Linked DNA regions of Dyadobacter chenhuakuii. The protein of the gene in region 1 interacts with the protein of each later gene in a pairwise test. Links are inferred from orthologs where the notes say so. Each region holds a gene or a part of one and is shown on either strand. Other genes may lie near its edges. The genes, in order: NFI80_RS09850 and recJ.

Region 1 (3,302 bases):
CACTGTGATTGTTGGTGTCAATCGAATTTTTTGCTTTCTGTGGTGCCGGACTTTCCAAAACGGGAAGTGAAGCTGGAAGTGCTTTGCTTAGTCCGGAAACTTTTACTTTTTCTTCAACTGTATATGCAGTGGTATTAGCGTTAGCGTAAGTTACGAAAGTCAAGGCCATCAAGGCTGCTGCGAAAATATTTTTTGTATTTTTCATTGTTAATAGTGTTTACGTTTTTGTTCTGTTTTTGTCTCTAATTCTTGTACAAATATACTACAATTATCTGAATACAAACGTTCAAGCAAACAATGTGCTTTATGACATTCGGTGTTAATGATCATAAATTGGAGTGTAAGATCAGCTTATATTGATTCAGAAAATATCATTATTTAAAGATTGCAAATTGAATAGTAACCTAAAATCTATTTTTTTGACTTTACTTAATTCTGTTTGGCTATGCCAATGATCAATCTTAGAACAATCCAATTAAAAAGGATAGGATACAATTTGGCAAAGTGATCTTAAATCAGAATAAAATTCGGAGTGTACTTTATCAATAGCCATTTTTGCCAATTTTTCGACCCAAAAAACTCGTGTTGCCAAAAAATATTTTGAAAATAATTTTAAATATTTTTCCCTGATTGATTATTCGGTCAGTTTTTCGGGTGTTTTTATAAACTTTGCGGCTCAATCGAGTAAGTTTGCAGCTATGAAATTGTGTATTGCTGAAAAGCCAAGTGTTGCCAAAGACATTGCGGGAATCATCGGGGCCAATCAGCGCAGGGACGGTTATTATGAGGGGAATGGTTACCAGGTCACCTGGACATTCGGTCACTTCTGCACATTAAAAGAACCGCACGACTATACAGAACGCTGGAAATCATGGCGGTTGGAAGACCTTCCCATGATCCCGTCCAGTTTCGGCATCAAGCTGATTGATAATGCGGGGGCGATGAAGCAATTTGCGGTGATTGAAAGTCTAGTCAGCAAATGTGAGGAAGTGATCAACTGCGGGGATGCAGGCCAGGAAGGTGAGCTGATCCAGCGCTGGGTATTGCTGAAAGCCAAATGCACCGTTCCCGTGAAACGCCTCTGGATCTCTTCGCTTACCGAACAAGCGATTCGCGAAGGTTTTGAAAAACTCAAAGACAGCGCACTTTATAACAACTTATATGCAGCAGGCAGCGCACGTGCCATCGGCGACTGGCTGCTGGGCATGAACGCGACACGCCTTTTTACCAAAAAATTTGGTCAGGGAAAGGTCGTCCTGAGCATTGGCCGTGTGCAAACGCCTACGCTCGCATTGATCGTTCAGCGTCAGAAGGAGATCAATGCATTTGTTTCGGAAGAATATTGGGAATTAAAAACCATTTACCGCGAAACGGAATTTACGGCCACCATTGACCGTATCAGGAGTGAAGAAAAGGCAAACAAAGGCCTCGCCTATTTGCTGATGCATGATTTTGAAATAACATCATTTGAAAAAAAGGAAGGAAAAGAAGGAAATCCAAGGCTCTTCGACCTGACTTCACTCCAAGTGGAAGCCAACAAAAAGTTTGGCTATTCCGCCGAGGATACATTAAAGCACATTCAAAATCTCTACGAAAAGAAGTTCGTGACTTACCCGCGGGTGGACACAACCTATCTTTCCGAAGATCTGCATCCCAGAGTAGAGGGCATATTGAGGCAGCTCACTTACTATGCGCAACTGACCGCGCCGCTTTTGGAGAAACCAATCCCAAAATCGAAAACGGTTTTTGATGATAAGAAAGTAACGGATCACCACGCCATCATTCCTACCGGCGTTTTGCCCGGTAACATCAGCCCGGAAGAAAAGCGCATTTACGACCTGATCGCCCGCCGGTTTATCGCTGTTTTTTATCCGGAATGTAAGGTTTCAAACACAACGGTGCTGGGAATGGTGGGACAAGTTGAATTCAAAGCAACAGGGAAGCAGATTCTGGAACCGGGCTGGCGCGCTGTTTACGCCAATGATGCCAGCGCGAAAAAAGAGGCAGCGGAAGAGGAAAAGCTGATGCCCAACTTCGAAGTGGGCGAAAGAGGCCCGCACGAGCCGCGCGTGCATCAGGGAAAAACCACGCCGCCCAAAGCTTACACGGAAGCCACATTGCTGAGAGCTATGGAAACGGCCGGAAAGCAGGTGGAGGATGAGGAAATGCGCGAGCTTATGAAAGACAACGGCATCGGAAGGCCGTCCACCCGTGCCAACATTATCGAAACGCTTTTTAAAAGACGTTATATTGAGAAGAAAAAAAAGAATATTCTGGCCACACAGACGGGCATCGACCTCATTGACACCATTCAGAATGAACTCCTGAAAAGTGCCGAGCTTACGGGAAACTGGGAACGGAAATTGCGGCTGATTGAAAAGGGCGACTATTCGATGGAAACATTCAAACAGGAGCTGATCCAGATGGTTGTGGAGCTGACCAACGAAGTGAAGAACAACCGCGGACGTGCGATCAGCATTGCCGAAGAATTGCCCGTTGTGGTCGAAAAGGAGGAAAAAGAAAAGAAACCGGCCAAGCCCCGCGAGCCGAAAGAGCCTAAGGAAGAAATCAAAATTGAAGCGCTTACCTGTCCGAAATGCAAAGAGCAATTGCTCAAAAAAGGAAAAACCGCTTACGGCTGTTCCAATTTCAGCGTATGCGGTTTTAAAATTCCGTTTGAGTTTTTAGGTAAAAAACTTACGGACAAACATGTATATGACCTGCTAAGCAAAGGCAAAACCGCCAAAATTAAAGGACTGCAAATCCCCGGCAACCCTGAAACCACCGACGCCAGGCTGGTCATGAATGGTGATTTCAATTTTGAAGTGGCTAGGTGATGCAGCTTTGAAGTGGCTAGATATGCAGCCTTCTTCCCCTTACATCGGCGTATTCGGCGTTTCGACAGTCGGCAACTGGAATGAAATCCCTGAAATCTGGCATAATGCGAGGAATTCCGAAAGACTGGGCAGCTGCTCACCATTGAAGATCCTTCCTACAATTTCCTGGCTCAGCCCCGCTTCTTCCAAAGCATTACCATTATTAATTCCCTTTGCTTCAATTAGTTGCCTCATCTCAGCGACCAGTGCTTTTGCCTGATCTTCGTAAATTGTGGTTTCCATTTTTTCTGAACATTGATTTAAATGATTTGGAACAAAACTGTGCCAAATTATGCCCAGGCGTGACATTTTTGATTTCTCAATTAATTAAGCATTAACATGCGCATCATGGCGAATCAAATCATCAAACTGCGGGTTAATGTTTAATAATCATTAACAAATCACAAACTATGAGCACATCCATTG
Region 2 (3,300 bases), 1.8 Mb from region 1 along the record:
AAGAAAGGGAAGCACTGTAAAAAGTGTCCTAAAAAATAATAACTGCGGGATCTGAAAAGAGCCCAAACAGTTCATGGTGAATAATTATAAGAGAGGGAATGCCGCGAAGCGTTCCCTTTTCTATGTGTAATGCTTGCTAAATTTTGCGCTTCAACTCGAAGTTCTGTCCCAGGTAAACGCGCCTTACCACTTCGTCCTCTGCCAGTTCCTCGGCACTTCCTTGCTTCAATATTTTTCCCTCAAATAATAAATAAGCCCGGTCCGTGATCGACAGCGTCTCATTTACATTGTGATCGGTGATAAGGATGCCGATGTTTTTGTGTTTCAATTTGGCCACAATGCTTTGGATATCCTCTACCGCAATGGGGTCAACGCCTGCGAACGGTTCGTCGAGCAGGATAAATTTAGGGTCCACTGCCAGCGCGCGGGCGATTTCGGTCCGGCGGCGTTCTCCTCCCGAAAGCACCATTCCCTTACTTTTCTGCACGTGCGTCAGGTGAAACTCTTCCAGCAGTTCTTCCACTTTCTGTCTTTGATCAGCGCGGGAGAGGTCTGTCATTTCCAGCACAGCACGAATGTTTTCCTCAACCGTCAATGATCGGAAAACAGAGGCTTCCTGCGCGAGATAGCCCAGGCCCAGGCGCGCACGCTTGTACATAGGAAGGCTCGTAATGTCCTTATCGTCCAGGTAAACTTTTCCGCTGTTGGGTTTAACCAATCCTACGGCCATGTAAAAAGAGGTTGTTTTACCAGCACCATTCGGCCCAAGCAAACCTACAATTTCGCCCTGTTCAACCTGATAGCTTACATTATTGTTGACAAGACGAACCCCGTATTTTTTTACAAGGTTTTCGGTTCTTAATATCATTGTTTTTTATCTGTTTGCTGGCCCAGAGCGCATGCTGAGGGCTTAAAGAAACTTGATGTCTTTTAAAGACAGTTGTAACGTTTTTTTGTCCCGAAAGTTATTCTCTTCAAGGCAATACGCGATCGAAAACAGCCTTCCGTTAATTAAATCCGGATAAAAGTGCGCCATGCCGAAGCCGATCGCCGTGAATATTCCGGAATCATTCTGCTTTACATCGAATTTAAGATGCTTTTCCTTCATGATCGTTGGCCTTCCCGCCAGTGAAACATTGCGGGATTCAAAGATCGGCGTCATGTTTCCGGGACCAAAGGGGCCCATTTGACGGAGAATGTTATAAAATTTCGGCGTGATCACATCCAGTTCTAGCAACATATCGATATTGATCATCGGGATGAGCTGATCGGGTAAGATACGGCTGCTTACAATGTCATTGAAACGCGTTTTGAATGCTTCCACATTTTGCAAAGGCAATGTAAGCCCTGCTGCGAAAGTATGCCCGCCATATTGTTCCAAAAGATCCGCACATTCCTCAATAGCTTCATACACATCAAATCCCGGAACCGACCGTGCGGAACCTGCGGCTTTTCCATGTGATTGCGTTAATATAATGGTCGGACGATGGTATTTTTCAATGCACCGGCTCGCGACAATTCCGATCACGCCTTTGTGCCAGTCTTCCTTATATAATACGGTACTTTTTGCGGTCGTAAACCAGTCGTCGTTTTCAATCATGAAAAGCGCCTGTTCCGTGATGCTGGTGTCAAAGGTTCGTCGCTCGCTGTTGTGCTTGTTAATCTCGTGTGCAAAATCAGCGGCTTCTTCGTTTTCTTCGCATAGTAAAAGTCTTACTGCCTCTTTCGCATGCTTGATCCGTCCAGCCGCATTAATTCTTGGCCCGAGACCAAAAACCACATTGGTAATGTCCAGCACACCATTCAATCCGGCGATTTGGATCAATGCTTTAACGCCACATCTTGGTGCAGCATTTAATCTTTGCAAACCATAATATGCCAAAATCCGGTTTTCACCCGTAATAGGCACAATGTCCGAAGCAATGCTGATCACCAGCAGGTCCAGATGATCGAACAAACCCGCCGGGTCTATTTCATTGTCTATACAGAAGGCTTGCAGCAGTTTAAATCCAACGCCGCAGCCTGTGAGTTCTTTATAAGGATATGCGCAATCATCTCTTTTTGGGTCGAGGACAGCAACTGCCGGCGGCAGCTCAGAACCGGGCCGGTGGTGATCACATATAATGAAGTCGATGCCTCTTTCTTTGGCAGCAGTAACTTTATCAACCGATTTTACACCGCAATCCAGTGTTACAATGAGTGAAAAACCGTTTGCGTGCGCCCAGTCAATGCTTTGCCACGAAACGCCGTAGCCTTCTTCGTAACGGTCGGGAATGTAATAGTCGAGATTTGGATATATTTTTTTCAAAAAACCGTAGAACAATGCGACGGAAGTGGTGCCGTCCACATCATAATCTCCGTAAACCAATATTTTTTCACCATTTCTGATCGCATCATTCAGCCTGCTGACGGCTGCATACATGTCCTGCATTAAAAACGGATCATGTAAATGCGCAAGGTCGGGGCGGAAAAAGTTTCGGGATTGCTCAAAATCAAGGATGCCGCGTTGTACCAAAAGGGTAGCCAGCGACGGGCTTACTTTTAACGATTCGGCCAGTTCCAGGACAATGTGTGTTTGTTCAGAAGTAAATTCAGGGTTGTGTATCCAGCGCTTTTCAATCATGAAACAAAGATAATCGGATTCTGTGATGCGTGTATCAAAATCTATATTGAGCCCGCACTATCAGGAAAAGCTAATTGAAAGGTCTTATCTTTGCAAGCAATTAACATTCTTTAAGATAAATGCCGCGTCTTCTGGCGATTGATTATGGTGCCAAACGCACCGGTATTGCTGTTACAGATCCTTTGCAGATCATTGCCACTGCCCTTGATACGGTCAGGACGCATGACTTAACGGAGTTTTTAAAGAAATACGCAGCCAGTGAACCAATCGAAGCATTTATAGTAGGAATGCCGAAAAGGCTTGATAATACGGAAAGTGAGAATGCGGCAAGAGTAACCGCATTTATTAAAATCCTGAAAAAAACATTTCCGGACATTCCTGTACACGCACACGACGAAAGGTTCACGTCGTCTATGGCCCTGCAATCCATGATTGCGTCCGGCTCCAAAAAGAGCGACCGACGGGAAAAGGGCAACATTGATAAAATAAGCGCCACGATCATTCTCCAGTCTTATATGGAAAGTAAAAGGTGAGCGGCATTTACAGGTTACATTATATTACAACGAATAAAGTCGCATTACAATGATTTATCCCATCGTAGCATACGGAGATCCTATCCTGAGAAAACCAACCCAATTCATTGAAAAAGACCAGCTTGATCTGAAAAAACTTTCAGA

What was found.
Region 2: the proteins of NFI80_RS09850 (region 1) and recJ interact in binary tests that used the Escherichia coli proteins (3 or more experiments, as listed by UniProt). The link is inferred for Dyadobacter chenhuakuii from one-to-one orthologs.

What each region holds. Positions count from the first base shown.
Region 1 is NZ_CP098805.1:2,381,028-2,384,329, forward strand. What follows is about bases 298-3,267. They hold NFI80_RS09850 (type IA DNA topoisomerase), read left to right. Parts: upstream 298-698; coding sequence 699-2,837; downstream 2,838-3,267. Other genes in these bases: NFI80_RS09855 (helix-turn-helix domain-containing protein), read right to left, coding at 2,877-3,119. In the rest of the region: NFI80_RS09845 (hypothetical protein), read right to left, coding at 1-205; NFI80_RS09860 (aldo/keto reductase), read left to right, coding at 3,287-3,302.
Region 2 is NZ_CP098805.1:4,162,650-4,165,949, reverse strand. Bases 268-3,235 are described here. They hold recJ (single-stranded-DNA-specific exonuclease RecJ), read right to left. Parts: upstream 2,624-3,235; coding sequence 911-2,623; downstream 268-910. Other genes in these bases: def (peptide deformylase), read left to right, coding at 3,206-3,235; ruvX (Holliday junction resolvase RuvX), read left to right, coding at 2,743-3,156; lptB (LPS export ABC transporter ATP-binding protein), read right to left, coding at 268-868. Also shown: more of lptB, read right to left, coding at 137-267; more of def, read left to right, coding at 3,236-3,300. UniProt on the Escherichia coli protein: Single-stranded-DNA-specific exonuclease.